3 regions of the Mesorhizobium sp. M0058 genome follow, and region 2 is predicted to be linked to each of the others. Evidence: predicted binding sites of a transcription regulator. Region 2 holds the regulator's gene; each other region holds the start of a gene.
What was found. The regulator HrcA, encoded in region 2, represses chaperone genes, less so after heat shock. The targets are predictions, from matches to a motif close to GTTAGCACTCNCNNNNNGNGAGTGCTAAC.

Region 1 (7,232 bases), on a different contig from region 2:
ATCAGCACCGGCATCTTGCGGCCGTTGCGGCGCCAGCGCTCGACGACGCTGATGCCGTCCATCTGCGGCAGGCCTATGTCGAGCACGACGGCATCGTAGGGCTCGGTGTCGCCGAGGAAATGCCCCTCCTCGCCGTCATAGGAGCGGTCGACGACATAGCCGGCATCGACCAGCGCGTCGGCCAGTTGCCGGTTGAGATCCTTGTCATCTTCGACGACGAGTACGCGCATGATCGGTCAGGCCTGTTGATGGGTCAGCTATAGGCCGATTCCGGTGGTCTGGGAAACGACCCTGCAAGGGGGAAGATTGGATCAGTTCGCCGGGACGACGATCTCGGAGCGGCGCGGACGCTGGCCGTCCTTGCCCGGCACAAGCACGACGATGACGCAGACCTCCTGGCCGCCACGCGTCGTCTGCGAAGCCTTGGCCAGCGTGCCGCCATTCTGCTCGGCAACCTGCTGGCCGATCGCGTAGCAATCCGCCGCGGCTGCCGGCGTCGCTTGCGACGCCAACAGGCCGGCCGCTGTGAGCGCCAGTATCGCGGTTCTGACATGAGAGCGAAGCGTTTTCATGGTCGGCGTTGTAACGCAACTGTGCTGAACGTGAAATGAACGGTGAACGGGTGAAAATCCATCCCCGCAATACCCCCTGCGCGCGCAACGAATGAATGCGATCCTACTGCCCAGTCCCTCAGACCGGGCAATGGATTCATAACCGGAAAACCGGCTGCGCGGCTATGGTGTTTGCGCGCAGGTTCTCAATTCGCAGCCAGATTGGGAACAGGTCAAGGCGAGACCATTCTGGGACCGCCCTAAATAGCGCGGGAAAACGTCAAATCATCGGAGTGCGCCATGACGGATAAACACCTTGCCGACCTTTACCGGGGCTATATCGCTTGCCTGAATGCCCAGGACTGGGCGAAACTTGGAGACTTTGTCGGCGACGAGGTGCAGCACAATGGCGAAATGCTCGGCCTGTCGGGTTATCGCCGTATGCTCGAAGGCGATTTCGAGGCGATACCCGACCTCCGCTTCAACATCGAACTGCTGGTCTGCCAGCCGCCGCGCGTGGCGGCGCGCCTGCATTTCGACTGTCATCCCAAGGGCGTGCTGTTCGGCCTGCCGGTGAACGGCAAGCGCGTGTCGTTCGCTGAGAATGTTTTCTACGAATTCGGAGAGGGTCGCATCCTCGAGGTGTGGTCAGTCATCGACAAGGCCGAGATCCAGGCGCAAATCTAGGTTGCTTCAATCACTTTGCTCGGTGAGAGCGCGTATCCGCAGCACCCCGTGGTAGAGCGCCAGGTCCTCGTCGTAGCGGGCCTCGGCGAACTCCAAGGACAGGCGGGTCTGGTCGCGCGAGCCGGTGGCGAAAGCGGCGCCGTCAAGGCGCGCCCGGATGCTGTCCATGATCAGACGCGTCTCGGCCTCGCCTTGCGCCTTCGACCAGACATGCAGCGTGATGAGCTGGTCGTCATCATTGTCGGCGCCGGTGTCCAGATCGAATGCGCTGGTCCTGCCATAGGTCACATAAGGGAAGGCGGCACTGTCGGCCGCCTGCTCGCGCAACCCGGCGCCGCCGAGCAGCGCCGTCAGCGAGGCATCGCTCTTCAATCTCATGAACAAGGCTTGCAGCAAATCGCCGGGCGCCGTCATCGTCGTCTCCGTTCGCCTGTCACGCTTTGAACAACCTCAGTTTCGCGCGCAACCTAACCGCGTTGCACGGATTGCGCCAGATGACGATCCGCCTGATGGAAGGCGGCGAATCGGGCGGCATGGCCCTTTCACGGACCGGGTTCTATTTGGCATGCGGGGAGTTTCAAGAAGGGTGTTATGAGGAGCCCTGTTTTCTCCGGCAATTCGAGGTCATTTCATGCGAACGCCACCGCTGCTGCCGGCCTTTGGAAAGCTTGGCGTCAAGCCCCCGGTCGCGATTGCGGCAGCACCCGCCCTGTCGAAGAGCACCGTGGCCCTGCGCATGCGCGAGATACTTTCAATGCATGGCGGCCTGGCCTTGAAGCTGTCGGTGGTGGCCTGACAATCCTGATCCTGGCGGCGGCATTTTTCATGTCAAGGGCCTGATGCCGATATGGCAAACCGCTACGCGTTGCGCATGGACGAGCCCGAGAGCTGGACTATCTTCGACATCTTCACCGGGCAGCCTGTCGAGCTTAAGCAACAGGTAATGGTGGCCATGAATTTGCGCGATGCGGAAGCGATGGCCGACCGCCTGAACAGCCGGGACGTCAAGCGGCGGGCAAAAGCCGACCGCAAGTCCTGACGCACGCTGATCTCAGCCGCTCTGATTGCAAGACGAACGCGCGCTAGCCGAAATCTGCGGCTGTGAGCACATAAATGCTCTTGCGGGTGCGGGCGTAGGCCTTGCTGGCAATGTCATGGATGGAGCTGGACGCGGTATCGAAGGCCGCCAGATAGGTGGCTTCCGCGGTCGCCGTCCCTGATGGCGCCTTCGAGAGGGCATCGGCGGCGACAGAGAAGGAAATCTGGAACATGCCGTCATGGCCGACAAAGCGGATGCGCTTGCCGGCCTCGTCATAGAAGCGGCTTGGATTGGGGAATGTCAGGCTCATGACGTGCCCCCCTTCGGCGCGGCGGCGGCTTTCTTGACGGTAGCCCGCTTCTTCTTCGGTGTCGGGTTCAAGGCTTCCGCGACGCGGTCGGCCTCTTCCTTGGCCAGGCGCAATTCCCTGAGCCTTGCCGTCTTGATCTCCCTGGCCCTCGCTTCGGACATGTAGTCGGAGGTTGCCTTGTTGCGCTCGGCCGTCTTCTTCTGCTTGTCCATGAAGCGGGCTTCAGCTTTTTCCATGATGCTCTGATTGCCTTCGGCCATCGCCTAAATCTCCTCGTGCCTGAAATGGTGAAATCGAACTTACGATATAAATAGTCGCTTTGGCCTCGAAATTCAATTTTTCGAAATATCTAGGCGCCTCGCGACGTTTCGAATCCGGCAGACATCATAATACTTTTTAATATTTAATTTTGGCCACGAATAATTTTTGGCACTCCTATCTATCGAGTGCCAATACGCCTATAAGAACGGCGCGGTCGCCTATGCCGGCCCCAGAAAGAAGTTCTCATGAAGTTTCGGCCACTCCACGACCGCGTCGTCATCCGGCGCGCCGAAGGCGATGTCAAATCCAAGGGCGGCATCATCATTCCCGACAATGCCAAGGAAAAGCCGCAGGAAGGCGAAGTCATCGCCGTTGGGCCGGGCGCACGCGACGAAAACGGCGCGCTTGTTCCGCTCGACGTCAAGGCCGGCGACTTCATCCTGTTCGGCAAATGGTCGGGCACCGAGGTCAAGATCGACGGCGAGGACCTGCTGATCATGAAGGAAGCCGACATTATGGGCGTCATCGACAAGAGCGAGACGGCCAATATCGGCAAGAGCGGGACGGTCGTCACCGAGAAGAGCGTCAAAGCCAAGAAGGCCGCCTGACCGGCCTGGCTTTGCCAGGCTCCGGCGAGCCGCTTGCTTCACCACACCAACGGGATTGAAAAAAATGTCTGCCAAGGAAATCAAATTCGCCACCGACGCGCGCGACCGCATGCTGCGCGGCGTCGAGATCCTCACCAATGCGGTGAAGGTCACGCTCGGCCCCAAGGGCCGCAACGTCATCATCGACAAGGCCTATGGCGCGCCGCGCATCACCAAGGACGGTGTGACGGTGGCCAAGGAAATCGAGCTTGCTGACAAGTTCGAGAACATGGGCGCGCAGATGGTGCGCGAAGTGGCTTCGAAGACCAACGACCTCGCCGGTGACGGCACCACCACCGCCACGGTGCTGGCCGCATCGATCCTGCGCGAAGGCGCCAAGCTGGTTGCCGCGGGCATGAACCCGATGGACCTCAAGCGTGGCATCGACCAGGCTGTCGCCGCCGTGGTCAAGGACATCAAGGCGAAGGCCAAGAAGGTCAAGTCGTCGGCCGAGATCGCGCAGGTCGGCACCATCGCCGCCAATGGCGATGCCAGCGTCGGCGCCATGATCGCCAAGGCGATGGACAAGGTCGGCAATGACGGCGTCATCACCGTCGAGGAGGCCAAGACCGCCGACACCGAACTCGACGTCGTCGAAGGCATGCAGTTCGACCGCGGCTATCTCTCACCCTATTTCGTCACCAATGCCGACAAGATGCGCGTCGAACTGGAAGAGCCTTACGTGCTCATCCACGAGAAGAAGCTCGGCAATCTGCAGGCGATGCTGCCGATCCTCGAAGCAGTGGTGCAGAGCGGCAGGCCGTTGCTGATCATCTCGGAAGACGTCGAAGGCGAAGCACTGGCGACGCTGGTCGTCAACAAGCTGCGCGGCGGCCTCAAGGTCGCGGCCGTCAAGGCGCCGGGCTTCGGCGATCGCCGCAAGGCGATGCTGGAAGACATCGCCGTGCTGACATCGGGCCAGATGATTTCCGAGGATCTCGGCATCAAGCTCGAAAACGTCACCATCGAGATGCTTGGCCGCGCCAAGCGCGTACTGATCGAGAAGGACACCACCACGATCATCGACGGCGCCGGCACCAAGGCGACCATCCAGGCGCGCATCGCGCAGATCAAGGGCCAGATCGAGGAGACCACGTCCGATTACGATAAGGAGAAGCTGCAGGAGCGGCTGGCCAAGCTCGCCGGCGGCGTCGCCGTGATCCGCGTCGGCGGCGTCACCGAGTCTGAAGTGAAGGAAAAGAAGGACCGCATCGACGACGCGCTGAATGCGACGCGCGCGGCGGTGGAAGAAGGCATCGTGCCCGGCGGTGGCGTGGCGCTTCTGCGCGCCAGATCGGCGCTGGCCGGGCTGACTGGCGCCAATGACGATGTGACGGCAGGCATTTCGATCGTGCTCAGGGCGCTTGAAGCGCCGATCCGCCAGATCGCCGAGAATTCCGGCGTCGAAGGCTCGATCGTCGTCGGCAAGCTGTCCGACAGCAAGGACCAGAATCAGGGCTTTGACGCCCAGAACGAGGTCTATGTCGACATGATCAAGGCCGGCATCGTCGACCCGGCGAAAGTGGTGCGCACCGCGTTGCAGGACGCCGGCTCGATCGCCGCCCTTCTGATCACCGCCGAAGCGATGATCACCGACGTTCCGGCCAAGGATGCGGCGCCTGCGGGCGGCGGTGGCGGCATGGGCGGCTACTGACCATCGCCCGAAAATTGCCCGCTGGAATCTGGGCGGGCATAAATCAGAACAGGCTGCCGGGGACATTTCCCCGGCGAGCCAGGAATTTCCGTCAGTCAGTCAAGACTGTCATCAACGACAGGGAGATCGACAGATGATCACATTCGCCCCGAAGCCAAACGCTGTATCCGCGACCAAGCCGGCGGAGGAGAGCCGCTTCGATCGCATCCGCCGGATTGCCGCCGACAAGCACAGGCAGGCCGATGCCGGGCCGATTCGCCGCGAGCCGTCGAAGACCGGCGACAAGCGGCCGACGTGACGGCTGCCAACCTCACGACACCGGCAACGCTCCGCCCTCTTCGGTGCGGCGGGCAATGAACTCGTCGAGCACATCGGATGTGGCAACGGCCGACGCCGGCGGCTGGAAGTCGGCCAGCGTCCGCTTCCAGATGCCGGTGGCGCGCTCGGTGGCCGACTTCGAACCGGACTGCGTCCAGCTGCCGAAATTCGACCAATCGGCGACCAGCGGCTCGTAGAAGGCGGTGCGGTAGCGCGTCATGGTGTGGCCGGCGGAGAAGAAATGCCCGCCCGGCTGGACTTCAGCGATCGCCTCGAAGCCGATCGAATCCTCGTCGCCGGGGGTCGTAGCGCAGAGTTCGGCAACCGTCTGCAATGCCTCGATATCGGTGATCAGCTTCTCGTAGGAGACGCTGAGGCCACCCTCCAGCCAGCCCGCGGCATGGATGCAGACGGTGGCGCCGGCAAGCACCGAGCCCCACAGCGCGAACTGCGTCTCGTGCGCCGCCTGCACATCGGAAATGTTGGCCGCACTGCCGCCGCCGGACCGCCAAGGCAGGCCGGTGAAGCGCGCCAGCTGGCCGGCGCCCAGCGTCGCCTTGACGTGCTCGGGCGTGCCGAAGGCCGGTGCGCCGGACTTCATGTCGACATTGGAGGAGAAGGATCCGTAGACCACCGGTGCGCCCGGCCGCACCATCTGCGCCAGCGCGAGACCAGCCAGCGCCTCGGCATGCTGCAGCGTCAATGCGCCGGCGACGGTGATCGGCGCCATGGCGCCGGCCAGGCAGAAGGGCGTGATGACAGAGACCTGGCCGGCGCTGGCGAAGTCGATGATGCCTTGCGCCATCGGGATATCGAGCTGGCGCGGCGAATTGGTGTTGATCACGGTGTAGCAATGGACGCCGGCCAGGAACTCGTCCTGCGAGAGCCCGCGCGCCAGCCTGATCATCTCGAACCCATCCTCGACCTGCGGCGTGCCGCGGGCGAAGACGAAGGGGAACTTGTCCGACAGGGTCAGCTGCGCACGGTTGACGGCATAGTGGCGCAAATGGTTGTCGACATCCTGCGGCTCGATCCAGGGGCCGAGCATATGCAGCACGTCGAAATTCTGAACAAGCTTGGTCAGTTCTTCGAAAGCGGCGAGCGTGCCCGGACGCCGTCCGCGTTCGAGATCGGTGACGTTGGGCGCCCCGGCTCCGGCCAGGAACGTCATCGAGCCGAGCTCCAGCATGAGATCGCGGCTACGGTTGCCCGCCAGCGCCCGGATGGATTTCGGCGCCGAGGCCAGTGCCGCAGTGACAATATCGCGGCCGATGCGCACCATCTGGCTGTCCTCGTCGACCAGCGCACCGGCTTTGGCGTAGATCGCCCGTGCCTCCGGCAGCAGCACCTTGATGCCGAGCTCTTCCAGCACGCGCAACGCCGTGTCGTGGATGGCCGCGACCTGGTCGTCCGAAAACACCGGCTGCGGCAGGAACGGGTTCTTGAGCGAGCGATAGTTCGGGTGGCGGCTTGACCCGCTGCCGGCCTCACCGGTGTGCCCGCGCCGGCGCTCGCGCCTGGTCTCCCTTATAATGTCATCGACCATGGCCAAAACTCCTCATTGCCGCATCGCCTGCCCTCGGGGTCGTATGGCGAGGCCGGAATAATTCGCGCCGGCCGCTCGACGCCGACAATGTGCACCCAAAGCGCGGTCCCCTCCCCGGCGAATTCGTCGCCCAGCAACGTCAGCGCGACGCTTTTGCCTATTGTGTAGCCATAGCCGGCTGAGGCGACGAAGCCGACGCGCCGGCCCTTGTGCCAGACT
Region 2 (7,232 bases):
GTTGCCCAGCGTGACGGTGAGGCCGGCAAGGAAGCTCGATACCAGGCCGCCCTTGCCTTTCCTGGCCTCGACAGTCTCTGGCGTGATCCCGGCCGTCCAGAAACGCCAGCCGAGGAAGGCGAGATAGGCGACGCCCAACCATTTGATGGCGAGAAACACCATGCCGAGGCTTTGCGCGACAAAGGCAAGGCCGAGCACCACCGCGGTGAGATAAATAAGGTCGCCGAGCATCAGGCCGAACGACATCGCCAGCGACGAGCGGAAGCCGGATCCGAGCGCCCGCGCCACAAGCGCGGTGACGCCGGGACCGGGAATGGCGGCGGCGATGCCCAGCGCAGCACTGTAGGCAAGGAAGCCGGTGAGGGTCATGACGGTCGCACCTCGTGAAACGACTCTGATGCCATGAAAGCCTGCAACGGCAAAAAGGATTCGATTGCGCCAAGCAGGACATGAAAGCCGGTCGTCATCACCTGAAAGCGAGAGATGGTTCACTTACGCCCCGAAGGCGGTCGGCTATCTCGCATGGCTCCGAACGGCAGGAGCACCCATGTTAGCCAAAAGACTTCACATCCAGCTCATGAAGTGGATGCCCAACAACTATTCCGAAGCACGCGGTCACGTCCACGAGCTGGAATGGTATCTGTGGTTCGAGGGGCGTCAGGCTTTCAGCCTGTTCGACAAGGGCGATAGCGATGTCGTTCCGCAGACTGGATATTTTACCGACAGCCGGGACCCTGGCGCTCACCCCATTCGTCCGATGATCTATCCGCTGGTCGTCAACAACCGGTTCAAGGTGCGGCTGGTGGCGATCGAGCGTGACGGACCGCAAAAGATAGACCCCGACGACACCGCCAAAGGCGAATTCTACATCGACCTCGACATCAAATATCCGCCGGTCTCCGACTGGCGCATCATCGCTGCCGATCCGCGCAACACCGACCTCAACGTGGAAGCGTCGTTCCAGCTGCAATGGCTGGATTATGTCGATACCGCCGAGATTGCCGAGGATGGCCCGCCACGCATCATCGACAAGTCCAATTATCCCTATCCCTGGGGCGCCAATGTGATGGTGTTCGAGCACTGGCTCGGGCTTGGCCGCAAGGCGCCGCTCAAACTCATCGACCCGAACCGCGCATCGCGCCGCGAATACTGGATGATCAATTGCAATGCGGCTCGGCGCATGGTGCAGGACCTCTATCGCTTCCACATCAACCAACTGGGCGTCGCCAACGACACCATCAGCAGTGTTTACGTGCCGAAGCTCAATGCCGGCCACGTCACGGTGAGCCTTTACGAGCACGATTTCAGCGACAGCCGCTTCGCGCAAGGGGCGAAGAAGTCCTTCGGCTCGGTCGGGCTCTTCAATCTCAGGGATACCGGTTTTGATGACCGCGTCTCATCGGCCGAGGTGATCCATACCTATCCCAAGGTGATCCATCGGGACGTGCATTAGGGCCGGATTGCGCTGTTCGCCGGCTCAGGATGGGCCATCGACATGGGTGATGCGCCAGATGGTGCCGTTGCCATCCTCGGTGACGATAAGCGCGCCGTCCTTGGCCACCGCGACGCCGACCGGCCGGCCCCAGACGGCGTCGTCGGAGAGGACGAAGCCGGTGATGAAATCCTGGTACTCGCCGGTCGGCTTGCCGTCGCTGAATCTCAGCCGCACCACCTTGTAGCCGGTCCTCATACCACGGTTCCAGGAGCCGTGCAGGGCGACGAAGGCGTCACCCTTGTACTCTGCCGGGAAATTGCCGCCGTCATAGAAGGCGATGTTGAGCGGCGCCGAATGCGCCTGCATCAGCACGTCGGGCACGGTGACCGAGCCGGCGAGGTCTGGGCGCGCGCCCTCGTGACGCGGGTCCTCGTTGGCGCCGATATAATACCAGGGCCAGCCATAGAAGGCGCCGTCCTTGACTGAGGTGGCATATTCGAACGGCACATCGTCGCCGAGACCGTCGCGCTCGTTGACGACACACCACAGCGCGCCGGTGGCCGGCTGCACGGTCATGCCCGAGCAATTGCGCAGGCCGGTAGCGAGGATGCGGCCATTCTTGCCGTCGGGGCCGAAGGCCAGCACGTCGGCACGGCCATCCTCGGAACCCCAGGTGGCGCCGAGTGGCTGTGATTTTGCCCAGGCGTCAAGGCCGCCCTTCGGTGCCTTCTGCATGCCCTCCGCGACGTTCGATCCGGAGCCGACCGAGAGATACAGCGTCTTCCCGTCCGGCGAGAAGGCGATATCGCGGGTCCAGTGGCCGCCGGTAGGGATGTCGGAGACAATCGTCTCCGGTTCGCCGGAGGCTTTAAGGTCGCCGTCGCGGTAGGCGTAGCGGACCACGCTGTCGTTGTTGGCGACGTAGACCCATTGCGGCTTGTCGCCAGGCGGGTAGAAGGCGATGCCATAGGGCTGGTTGAGATTGTCGGCAAAAATGCCCTCTTCGGCCGGCTTCGCGCTACCCTTGGCCAGCCGATAGACGCGGATCTGGTTGGCGTCACTGTCGGCGACGAACAGGTCGCCGTTCGGCGCCACGCGCACGACCCGCGGATTGGAAATGCCGGAAGCAACCAGTTCGGCCGAAAACCCAGGCGGCAGGACGGGCTTCGCGCCCTCGGGCCGATCGCCGAGGCCGGCGCTGTTGGAGGCGGATCCGGTGATGTTGGGTCTTTTCAGATCATCCGGCTTGATCAGCCGGCGCACACCTGGCTTGTCGGCCTTCCAGTCGCCGAAAGCGTCCTTGCCGGTCAGCAGCGGTTGATCGGCCTGCTGGGCGAAGGCGCTGGTGGCCAGAAGCAGGGCAAGGCCTGCGAAGCCGGCAATCCGGATCATGCTGTTCTCCTCGAACTCGCGCCGTCGGCGCGTCACGACAAGGGAGATATTGTGCGGCCGCCGCAAAAGAGAAGCGTGCGCGCGCGCAGATTCGACGAGAGAACCGCTCAACTTTCCTCTTCGACGTCGAGATCGTCGTCGAGACGCTTTTCCAATGCGACGAGATCTTCCGGCAGCGGCAAGCCCATGGCGCGCATTTCGCGCAGTTTTTCGCGCAGCTGCTCCTGGATTTCGTGCTCGTCCTCCGGCTGGTTGACCATTTCTTCGAGCAGCATGCTGATCTGGGCCTTGAACGATTCAAGCGCCATTCTGCGCCCTCCTTTACGGTGATCCCGGCTTTCGAATTATCTTAACATCCGGGTAATCAATTGCGCAGTGTAGTCGACCATAGGCACGATGCGGGCATAATTCAGCCTGGTCGGGCCGATGACGCCGAGCGCGCCGACGACGCGGGCGTCCTTGTCGCGGTAAGGCGCCACGACCAGCGACGAGCCGGAGAGCGAGAACAGCTTGTTTTCCGAGCCGATGAAGATCCGCACGCCGGGGCCGTCCTCGGCGAGGTCGAGCAGCTGGATCAGCCCGTCCTGCGTCTCCAGATCCTCGAACAGGTGGCGCAGCAATTCGATATCGGCCTGGGCGGTGACGTTTTCGAGCAAATTGGCGCGGCCTCGCACGATAAGGCGCGCCGGCAGGCCGCTATCGGCGCCGGCCCACACCGCCAGGCCTTTCTCGACCAGATCCTGCGACAGCGTGTCCAGCGCTGCCCTGGTCTCGTCCTTGATGCGGGCGATCTCGATGCGCGCCTCGGCGAGCGTGCGGCCCCTGATATGGGCGTTGAGGAAGTTGGAGGCCTCGTGCAGCTGCGAGACGGTGATGCCGGCCGGCAGGTCGACGACGCGGTTCTCGACATCGCCATTCTGCGACACCATCACCGCCAGCGCCTTGGTCGGCTCGAGCTGGATGAACTCGATGTGCTTCAGCGCCACCTCGTTCTTGGTGGCGAGCACCAGGCCGGCGCCGCGCGACATGCCCGACAGCATCTGGCTGGCCTCGGTCAGCATGTGTTCCAGCGTCGCGCCCGAGCCGGAGGCGCGCACCTGCGCCTCGATGACCCGGCGTTCCTCGTCGGAGAGATCGCCAAGCTCCATGAAGGCATCGACGAAGAAGCGCAGGCCGGTCTGGGTCGGCAGGCGCCCGGCCGAGATGTGCGGGGCATAGATCAGGCCGAGATGCTCGAGGTCGCTCATCACGTTGCGGATGGTCGCCGGCGACAGCGACGACGGCAGGATGCGCGACAGGCTGCGCGATCCCACAGGCTCACCGTCCTTCAGATAGGATTCGACGATGCGCCGGAAAATGTCGCGCGAACGCATGTCGAGCGATTGCAGCGCGGGCGCCAGCAGACTGGGTTCGGTGACTGCCTTGGTCATTCGAGCCAAAAACCTCCGGCTCAAGGATATAGACTTCCATCGCCCCCGCGCAACCCGGCGTCTGTGCCAGATCGCCCGGCCTTTTCCTTTGCGCCATGGGCTGCATGCGTCTACAAGCCGCCGACGCAACCGTAAAAGAACAGAAAGAGGCCTCGATGCGCCCTTCTAAACGCCAAGCCGACGAAATGCGCGCCATCTCCTTCGAGCGCGGCGTCTCCAAACACGCCGAAGGCTCGTGCCTGGTGAAATTCGGCGACACGCATGTGTTGTGCACGGCGAGCCTGGAGGAAAAGGTGCCGGGCTGGATGCGCAATTCCGGCAAGGGCTGGGTGACGGCGGAATACGGCATGCTGCCGCGTTCGACCGGCGAGCGCATGCGCCGTGAAGCTTCGGCCGGCAAGCAAGGCGGCCGCACGCTGGAAATCCAGCGGCTGATCGGCCGCTCCTTGCGCGCCGTTGTCGACCTGCAGGCGCTGGGCGAACAGCAGATCACCGTCGACTGCGACGTCATCCAGGCCGATGGCGGCACCCGCACGGCGTCGATCACCGGCGGCTGGGTGGCGCTTTACGATTGCCTGCGCTGGATGGAAGCGCGGCAGATGGCCAGGGTTGCCAAGGTGCTGAAAGATCATGTCGCGGCAATTTCCTGCGGCATCCATGACGGCCAGCCGGTCATCGACCTCGACTATATCGAGGATTCGTCTGCCGGCACCGACGCCAATTTCGTCATGACCGGCAAGGGCGGCATCGTCGAGATCCAGGGCACCGCCGAGGGCGAGCCGTTCTCGGAAGGGCAGTTCGCGGAGCTGATGGGCCTGGCAAAGAAGGGCATTCAGCGGCTGGTGAGCTTGCAGCAGATGGCTGTGGCTTGATTGAATTTAACGTGATGACGTCGGCGATCCTTCACACCCCCCTCTGGCCTGCCGGCCATCTCCCCCGCAAGGGGGGAGATCAGAGGTCGCTACCGTTTTCGCCAACCATCAACGTTGAGACGCCGCCAGCGGAACTGCCAATCTCCCCCCTTGCGGGGGGGATGCCCGGCAGGGCAGAGGGGGGTGCCTGATGCACCCCTCCGCTATTCTTGAGTCAGCGCTTTACGTCACGGATCTCGCCGCTGCCGAGACCTTCTACTCCGATGTCCTCGGCCTCCCTCTCCTCGGCAAGGTCGACGGCCGCCATCTCTTCTTCCGCTGCGGCCCGGGCGTGCTGCTCATCTTCAACGCCGAAGCCACCAAAATCCCGCCGGCGCCCGATGCGCGGCTGAAAGTGCCGCCGCATGGCACGGTCGGCGAGGGCCATCTCTGCTTTGCCGCAAGTGAGGATGAACTCGCACAGTGGAAGGCGCAACTTGAGGCGAAAAACATCGCCATCGAAAGCGAATTCGAATGGCCGCAGGGCGGGCGCTCGATCTACATACGCGACCCCTCGGGCAATTCGATCGAATTCGCCGAGCCAAGGATCTGGGGCCTTTGATGCATTCTCTCGATGGAAAGAAGATCGTCGTTGCCAGCCACAATGAAGGCAAGCTGCGCGAATTCGCCGATTTGATGGGTCCGTTCGGCTTCGAGGCGAAGTCGGCCAAGGACTACGGCCTGCCGGAACCGGAGGAGACCGGCACCACCTTCGAGGAAAACGCCTACATCAAGGCCTTCGCCGCGGCTAAGGCGACCGGCCTGCCGGCGCTGTCGGACGATTCGGGCCTGTGCGTCGACGCGCTCGACGGCGCCCCCGGCGTCTACACCGCCAATTGGGCCGAAGCTCCCGATGGCAGCCGCGACTTCGGGATGGCCATGCAGCGCACCGAAGTGGCCTTGCAGGAGGTCGGCGCCGCCAAGCCAGCGCAGCGCAAGGGGCGGTTCGTCGCCGTCATCTGCCTGGCCTTCCCCAATGGCGAGGCTGAATATTATCGCGGCGAAGCTGAGGGAACGCTGGTGTGGCCGCCGCGCGGCGAACTGGGCTTCGGCTACGACCCGGTGTTTTTGCCCGACGGTTTCGACAAGACGTTCGGCGAGATGAGCGCTGAGGAAAAACACGGCTGGAAGCCCGGTCAGCCGACGGCGCTGTCGCACCGCGCCCGCGCCTTCCAGAAATTCGCCCGCGCCAGGTTAGGCTCAGCTTAATGTCGCTGGACCGCAGCCCGGGCTTCGGGGTCTACATCCATTGGCCGTTCTGCGCGGCCAAATGCCCGTATTGCGACTTCAACAGCCATGTCCGTCACCAGCCGGTCGACCAGGAGCGCTTTGCCCGCGCCTTCGAGAACGAGCTGAAGACCATGAGCGAGCGGACCGGGCCGCGCGAAGTGACCAGTATCTTTCTCGGCGGCGGCACACCGTCGCTGATGCAGCCGCAGACGGTGGCGGCGGTGCTGGACGCCGTGGCGAAGAACTGGACGGTGCCCGACGGCATCGAGGTGACGCTGGAAGCCAATCCGTCCTCGGTCGAGGCCGAGCGATTTCGCGGCTACCGCGCCGCCGGCGTCAACCGTGTGTCGCTCGGCGTGCAGGCGCTGAACGACAAGGATCTGCGCTTCCTCGGCCGGCTGCACAATGTCGACGAGGCGCTGCATGCAATTGGCCTGGCACGGGACATATTCCCAAGACTTTCCTTCGACCTGATCTACGCCCGCCCCGGCCAGACGCTGGATGACTGGCAGGCGGAGCTCGAACAGGCGATCGGCCATGCCGCCGACCATCTGTCGCTCTACCAGCTGACCATCGAAGAAGGCACGCCGTTCCATGCCCTTCATGCGGCGAACAAATTCATCATCCCCGATAATGACCGGGCCGCCGATCTCTATGCGCTGACGCAGGAGATCACCGCAGCGCATGGCCTGCCGGCCTATGAGATTTCCAACCACGCCAGGCCGGGCGCCGAGAGCCGGCACAATCTGACCTATTGGCGCTATGGCGAATATGTCGGCGTCGGACCGGGCGCGCATGGCCGCTTTATCGAGAACGGCCACCGCACCGTGACGA
Region 3 (7,232 bases), on a different contig from region 2:
TCGTTCAGGGGCCGCATGGGCGTTGTCAGATTTACCGGCAGCGGCGCGCGAGGCGGTCCGCTGTCGGCGCTGGGCTTCTGCTTCACTGGCGTCGCGGGCCGACGTCCGTCGCGCCAAAGACATACGCCGTCGAGGGTGAACTCGGCGACTGGTTCGCATACCAGCGTCTGCGGGTCGCAAACCAAGCGGCGTGATCCCGAAGCCCGCCAAGATCTCGCGTGCTAACCTTGAGAAGCAGCTCCGCGACTGGCTGCGCTACATCGGCTGGTAATCGCGCCTTTCAAGATGCAGATCGGGGCTCGTTCCGCGCCACCGGTTTTGAGGGGCGCCAGTCCCCCCAGGATCCGATTGAAGAGCGGATCCGTCACGCTTGCCACCGGCAACACCAAATCGACGCTGGCGCCCTGGTCAAGGAGGTCCTTGCCCCCCGGCGTCGGCGCGAAGAGCCGCTTGAGGGCCCGGAGCCGGCCGGACGCTCGGAGCGTCGACGCGTAGTGGTCGATTCCCAGTCATCGGCGTCCGGGGCCTCGTAAACGGCGTTCAGGGTGCCGTAGCGCGAAGTGATGGGCAGCGGCGCCTGTGGCCCATTGCTAAAAAGATCTAGATTCGAGCCCAAACGGAACGGACTGACATAGCGCAAGGACCCAGGCGGGCGCGGTGGGTAGGGTTGGTTGTTATCAGTATGGGATTGTGCCTTTGCAGACCACGAAATATCGAGAGGCCCGGCTGCCTTGGTACACTATCTATCCCACTGTGTCGGAGTTCTCTGCGGCGGTCGGGGCCGAGGCTTATGAGGAATGGCTCGGGAACTTGCCGGCTGATGATCCGGTGTCACTCTATCTGCACGTTCCGTTCTGCCGATCAGCCTGCTGGTATTGCGGATTCCCAACCACCATCACCCGCCATGATGCGCCCATCCTCAACTATCTGGCGGCGGTGCGTGACGAGATCCGTCTGGTTTCGGAGCGAGTGCCGAAGACGCTGCCCGTGAGCGACATACATTTCGGCGGCGGAACGCCGTCTCTCATCGGACCAGCCGAGTTCCTCGCTCTGATGGAGTTCCTGCGACGCCGCTTCGCCATCTCGAAAACAGCTACGGTCGCCATCGAGATCGATCCACGCACGTTCACGCCCGAAATGGCAGAAGCCTTGGGAGCGGCCGGCGTCAACCGCGCTAGCCTGGGCGTCCAGAGCTTCGATCCCATTGTTCAAAAAGCGGTCAACCGAATCCAGAGCGAGGCCCAGACGTCGGCTGCCCTGGAAATGCTGCGCCGGCATGGAGTAAACCGGATCAACTTCGACCTCATCTACGGCCTGCCGCGTCAAACGGTGGAGTCGTGCGTCGAAACAGTGAGGGCGGCGGTCGCCATGCGCCCCGACCGACTTGCCTTGTTCGGCTACTCGCACATCCCATCACAAATAAAGAATCAGTGCCTCATCGATGAGGAATTTCTTCCCGACAGCGCTGCCCGCGCTGAACAGTATGCGGCTGTCGCCGTGACGCTGATTGCCGCCGGCTACCGAGAGATCGGGCTCGACCATTTCGCCTTGCCGCACGACGAGCTCGCGCTGGCACAGGAAACCGGTCGCCTGCGGCGTAACTCGTTGGGCTACTCGGCCGACACCTGCAGAACCCTGATCGGTTTCGGCGCGTCCGCTATCGGCCGCATGGGCGAAGGGTACGTCCAAAACGAAGTTACACGGGATTTCTACATCCAGCACATCGCAGCTGGCCGACTGGCGACATCGAAGGGCTATCGCCTCACAGACGACGACCGCGTGCGAGCCGCAATCATCGAGCGATTAATGTGCGATTTAGAGGCTGACGTGCCGGCAATCTGTGCCGCCCACGGATCTGATCCGATCCGTCTTCTCGATTCAGCTGAGCGCTTGGCGATGCTGGCCGAGGACGGGATAGTGGACTGCGAAAACGGTTTTGTCCGCGCACGGCGGGAGCATCGCTTTGGGATTCGCGCTGTCGCTGCCGCATTCGATGCTTTCTCGATAAACAGGGCCTGATGTATACCCCCCAGGTGAGGGCAAGCACACAACGCCGAAGCTAAGACAGGGAGTATCTTTTGCCCGAGAGAACGAGCCGCCCATCCTGTGGTGCTGGGTTGCGTCACAATCGGCACTCGGCCGCAGGATTTGCGGCGGCGTGCGCGCCAAAATCTTGACTCGACTATCGCGAGGGCAAAGATCGATGAGACTGGCCTGGCGCTGCTATGGCTGACGCTGCATGACCGCTATTGGCGAAAGGGCCGCGTGGTCGAGCATGGCGTCGGCAGGGATCGCCTCAGCCGCGTTTCTCGTCCTCCTCAGATGACGCCTCAGAGACATCCATACCGCTGAAGGCCAGCAAATTTGTAGGTCGAGGCCACCTCTTGTCTTGGTTCCTACCCAACTGTTCCGCTGCTGAGCGAAATCCTTCAACTCCAAATCGGCCGAGCGTTTTTCCTCCTATTGCGTTGGTGCGCAAGGTTCGAACGAGATCCTCTGGGACTGCACCTCCAAGGTGTCGATCATGTTCGGCACACAAGGACAGGGCGGCATTGCTGCCGCCCTGTCCGCTGTAAGTTGATAGGGGCTGGATTAAAAATCCATACCGCCCATCCCGCCCATGCCGCCCATGCCACCGCCGGGCATACCACCAGGCATGCCGCCGCCGGCCGACTCCTTCTTGGGAGCCTCCGCGATCATGGCTTCGGTGGTGACGAGCAGGCCGGCGACCGAAGCCGCGTCCTGGAGAGCGGTGCGAACGACCTTGACCGGGTCGACGATGCCCATGGCGATCATGTCGCCATACTCGCCGGTCTGGGCGTTGTAGCCGTAGGTCGCGCCCTTGTTGTCGAGGATCTTGCCGGCGACGATCGAAGCTTCAGCACCTGCGTTCGAAGCGATCTGACGGGCCGGAGCCTGCAGTGCACGACGAACGATGTTGATGCCGGCAGCCTGGTCGGCATTGACGCCGGTGACCTTGATGTTGGCCGAAGCGCGCAGCAGTGCGACGCCGCCGCCTGCAACGATGCCTTCTTCCACGGCCGCGCGGGTCGCGTTGAGGGCGTCATCGACGCGGTCCTTCTTTTCCTTGACTTCGACTTCCGTCGCGCCGCCGACGCGGATCACCGCAACGCCGCCGGCGAGCTTCGCCAGACGTTCCTGCAGCTTCTCCTTGTCGTAGTCCGACGTGGTCTCTTCGATCTGCTGCTTGATCTGGGCAACGCGGCCCTGGATCTCGTCCTTCTTGCCGGCGCCGTCGACGATGGTGGTGTTCTCCTTGGAGATCGACACCTTCTTGGCGCGGCCGAGCATGTTGAGGCCGACATTCTCGAGCTTGATGCCGAGGTCTTCCGAGATGACCTGGCCACCGGTCAGGATGGCGATGTCTTCCAGCATGGCCTTGCGGCGATCACCGAAGCCCGGCGCCTTGACGGCGGCGATCTTCAGGCCGCCGCGCAGCTTGTTGACGACCAGCGTGGCCAGAGCCTCGCCTTCGACGTCTTCCGAGATGATGAGCAGCGGCTTGGAGGTCTGCACGACGGCTTCGAGAACCGGCAGCATGGCCTGGAGGTTGGACAGCTTCTTCTCGTGCAGGAGGATGTAGACGTCCTCGAGCTCGGCAACCATCTTGTCGGCGTTGGTGACGAAGTAGGGCGAGAGATAGCCGCGGTCGAACTGCATGCCTTCGACGACTTCCAGCTCGGTCTCGGCGGTCTTGGCTTCTTCAACCGTGATGACGCCTTCGTTGCCGACCTTCTGCATCGCTTCGGCGATCATCTTGCCGACCGACTCGTCGCCATTGCCGGCGATCGTGCCGACCTGGGCAACTTCCTCGGAGGTCTTGATCTTCTTGGCAGCGTTGCCGAGAGCCGCGACGACTTCGGTCACGGCCAGGTCGATGCCGCGCTTCAGGTCCATCGGGTTCATGCCGGCGGCAACCGCCTTGTTACCTTCCTGGACGATCGACTGCGCCAGAACGGTCGCGGTCGTGGTGCCATCACCGGCGATGTCGTTGGTCTTCGAAGCAACTTCGCGGATCATCTGCGCGCCCATGTTTTCGAACTTGTCGGAAAGTTCGATTTCCTTGGCGACGGTGACGCCGTCCTTGGTGATGCGCGGTGCGCCGAACGACTTGTCGATGACGACGTTGCGGCCCTTGGGACCGAGCGTGACCTTCACCGCGTCGGCGAGGATGTTGATGCCGTGAAGCATGCGCTCGCGGGCATCGCGGGAGAATTTTACGTCTTTAGCAGCCATTTTTAGCTCCTGGCAGGGGCTTGCGATCAAGCCCGAAATTCAGTTGACGGTGAGGCCGATAATCAGCCGATGATGCCCATAATGTCGGATTCCTTCATGATCAGAAGGTCTTCGCCATTGAGCTTGACTTCGGTGCCCGACCACTTGCCGAACAGGATGCGGTCGCCGGCCTTGACGTCCAGCGGGACCAGCTTGCCGGCTTCGTCGCGAGCGCCGGAGCCGACGGCGATGATCTCGCCTTCCTGCGGCTTTTCCTTTGCCGTATCCGGGATGATGATCCCGCCGGCGGTCTTGGATTCGGATTCGACCCGGCGTACGACCACGCGGTCATGCAGCGGCCGGAAATTCGACTTTGCCATTTTTGGATTTCCTTGGTGCGGATGTTGAACGGTGCTCCGTTGCCGGAGCATGCCTAGCACTCAGCCGAAGCGAGTGCTAACGCGGCAATGAGATAAGCCGCAGGCTCCTGCTAGTCAAGACGGAAGAGCAAAGAGCAAAGAGAAAAGAGAAGACAGCAAAGAGCAGCCAGAAAAGAGCGTGTAAGCATCGAGCCTTTTATGTGAACAATGTCGGGTATCCGACATATATGGGGCGGCTCACCCTTTGTAATTGAGCTTTATTCAGATGGTACGGTTGGTGCAACGGGTGTTGCATTTGAACTCATCCAGAGGCTCGCACGGGTCGTGCTGCGTCAGCTTGGTCATGTCGAGCTTCAGAAGGCCATTTTGGCATTGGTTCTGTTGCACCTATTGCCATTCATGACCAGTCCTGCGCGCGTGAGCCGGCCGACTAGATTCCAACCACGAGAGCGCCGCCGCTGAGACCCGCACCGGCCGCCGCCAGAAGGATTTTCTCTCCTGGCTGGAATGGCTTCATCTGGTTGGCGAGCGAGAGCGACAGCGGGACCGTCGCGGCCGAAGAGTTGCCGTATTCGGCAATCGTCTTGACAATTGCTTGGTCAGCAATGCCGAGGTTTCTTCCGACCGCGCCGAAAATCCGAGTATTGGCCTGATGCGGCACAAACCGGCCGACATTGTGTGGCCGCACTCCCGCAGCGGCTAGCGCGGTTGTCGAGCAATCGGTCATCATCTCGACAGCCTTTGCGAATATTTCGGGCCCGTCGGTCATCGTCATCCGGGTCTGCCCGAGGTCGAGGTCGCCATGGAACGGCGTGTTGCTTCCTCCTGCGGGAATCTGGATCAGCCCGTAGCGCGAGCCGTCCGAAGCCACCGAGGCACCGAGAATGCCCCGATCAGCATCATCGCACTGACCGATCACCAGGGCGCCGGCGGCATCGGCGAACAAGACTGAGCTCGCGCGCTCGGCTGGATTGATGCGGCGGCTGAGAATGTTGGCGGCGATGACCAGCGCTGGTTTGCCATGCAGGCGGGTGAACCCGTCCGCAAACATGAGCGCATAGATGAAGCCAGCGCAGGCGCCGGTCAGATCGACCGCGCCTGCGCGGCCAAGGCCAAGCTTGTGTGCGACCAGCGGCGCGCTGGGCGGCAGAAGATGGTCGGGCGTCGAGGTGGCAAGCAACAGCAGACCGATGTCGTGGCGCGCAATACCGGCGTTCACCAGCGCCATGTCGCCAGCCCGGGTGGCAAGACCCGACAGCGTGTCTTCGTCCGTTGCCCAGAAGCGCGAACGGATTCCGGTACGCCTTTCGATCCAGCCCGGCTCGAGGCCGAGATTGCTCTCGATCTCGGCATTGGCCACCTTGCGCCCAGGCACGTGATGGCCAAGTCCGAGAATGCGCGACGACTTGCTCATGGCCTGGACCCGAAGCGTTCCCCGGCCTCCTCGATGGCGTCATAGACTCGTTCGAGCTCGTCGTCTGCGATGCAATAGGGTGGCAGAAGGTAGAGGACATTGCCGAGCGGGCGCACAAGCAGGCCGCGCTCGAGGAAGAAAGCGCGCAGCTTCGGACCAATCTCGGCGAGATAACCTGCGGAACCGGTTCGCAGGTCGAGCGCCGCGATCGTTCCCGTGGCTCGACAGTCGGCAAAATATGGATTGTCCCGAAAGCGTTGCAGCCCGACGGCCTGCATCACGCTCAAGGCCGTGATCCGCTCGGCCACTGGCTCGTCGCGCCAGATCTCGACATTGGCGAGTGCTGCCGCACAGGCAATCGGATTGGCGGCGTAGGAGCTCGAATGGAAAAACGTCTTCTTCCGGTCCTCGGAATAGTGCGCCCGGAAGATGGCATCGGTGACAAGCGTTACGGCCAGCGGGATGGTGCCGCCGGTCAAGCCTTTGGAGGTGCACAGGATATCTGGAGAAATCGATGCCTGCTCGCAGGCGAACATGGTTCCGGTGCGTCCCCAGCCGGTCATCACCTCGTCGGCGATCAGCAGCGTGCCGGAGGCCTCAGTGATCTTCTTCAATTCGGCCAGAACCGATGCTGGATACATCAGCATGCCGCCGGCGCCCAGCACCAGCGGCTCGACGATCAAGGCTGCGGCTCGTCGATCGCGGGTCACAGCCTGGAAACGATCCAGCGTCTCCTGCTCGTGCCCCGCGGCCGGAAAGGGGACGATGTCGACCTCGAACAGCAAGGGTTCGTAGGCGGCGTTGAACACGCCACGCGCACCGACGCTCATCGTTCCGATCGTGTCACCATGATAGCTGTGCTCCATGACGACGATGCGCGAGCGCGGCGCGCCGATGTTGCGGAAATAACCGAGCGCCATCTTCAGCGCGACTTCGACTGAGGTCGAGCCACTGTCGGAATAGAACACCCAGTCGAGTCCAGCGGGAGCGAGGCCGACAAGCGCCTTGGCCAAGCGCTCTGCCGGCTCGTGCGTGAAGCCCGCAAAGATAATCTGGTCGAGGCTCGACGCGGTTGTCTCGATTGCCTTCATGATGTGGGGATGGCGGTGGCCATGTGTGACGACCCACCAGGAGGAGATGGCGTCCAGGATGCGGGCGCCGTCGGCCCTGTGGAGATAGGCGCCCTCAGTCAGGACGATTTC

Region 1: NKJ75_RS08870 (co-chaperone GroES) is a predicted target of HrcA. The motif match lies at 3,013-3,041, and genes of this name have one in related genera.
Region 3: groES (co-chaperone GroES) is a predicted target of HrcA. The motif match lies at 4,669-4,697, and genes of this name have one in related genera.

Annotation. Positions count from the first base shown of each region.
Region 1 is NZ_JAMYUQ010000004.1:271,539-278,770, forward strand. Features, by position in the region: gene NKJ75_RS08830 (response regulator transcription factor) at 1-230, opposite strand, end outside; gene NKJ75_RS08835 (hypothetical protein) at 312-572, opposite strand; gene NKJ75_RS08840 (ester cyclase) at 852-1,238, shown strand; gene NKJ75_RS08845 (DUF3168 domain-containing protein) at 1,245-1,652, opposite strand; gene NKJ75_RS08850 (hypothetical protein) at 1,870-2,034, shown strand; gene NKJ75_RS08855 (hypothetical protein) at 2,110-2,277, shown strand; gene NKJ75_RS08860 (DUF1488 family protein) at 2,321-2,587, opposite strand; gene NKJ75_RS08865 (hypothetical protein) at 2,584-2,847, opposite strand; gene NKJ75_RS08870 (co-chaperone GroES) at 3,094-3,456, shown strand; gene groL (chaperonin GroEL) at 3,521-5,149, shown strand; gene NKJ75_RS08880 (hypothetical protein) at 5,283-5,447, shown strand; gene NKJ75_RS08885 (trimethylamine methyltransferase family protein) at 5,460-7,013, opposite strand; gene NKJ75_RS08890 (glycine cleavage T C-terminal barrel domain-containing protein) at 6,995-7,232, opposite strand, start outside.
Region 2 is NZ_JAMYUQ010000012.1:119,626-126,857, forward strand. Features, by position in the region: gene NKJ75_RS21595 (LysE family translocator) at 1-369, opposite strand, end outside; gene NKJ75_RS21600 (hypothetical protein) at 548-1,453, shown strand; gene NKJ75_RS21605 (PQQ-dependent sugar dehydrogenase) at 1,478-2,827, opposite strand; gene NKJ75_RS21610 (hypothetical protein) at 2,935-3,135, opposite strand; gene hrcA (heat-inducible transcriptional repressor HrcA) at 3,172-4,257, opposite strand; gene rph (ribonuclease PH) at 4,413-5,129, shown strand; gene NKJ75_RS21625 (VOC family protein) at 5,320-5,730, shown strand; gene rdgB (RdgB/HAM1 family non-canonical purine NTP pyrophosphatase) at 5,730-6,377, shown strand; gene hemW (radical SAM family heme chaperone HemW) at 6,377-7,232, shown strand, end outside.
Region 3 is NZ_JAMYUQ010000003.1:47,024-54,255, forward strand. Features, by position in the region: gene NKJ75_RS05450 (hypothetical protein) at 1-17, opposite strand, end outside; gene hemN (oxygen-independent coproporphyrinogen III oxidase) at 697-2,019, shown strand; gene groL (chaperonin GroEL) at 2,593-4,257, opposite strand; gene groES (co-chaperone GroES) at 4,320-4,616, opposite strand; gene bioZ (3-oxopimeloyl-[acyl-carrier-protein] synthase BioZ) at 5,047-6,030, opposite strand; gene NKJ75_RS05475 (adenosylmethionine--8-amino-7-oxononanoate transaminase) at 6,027-7,232, opposite strand, start outside.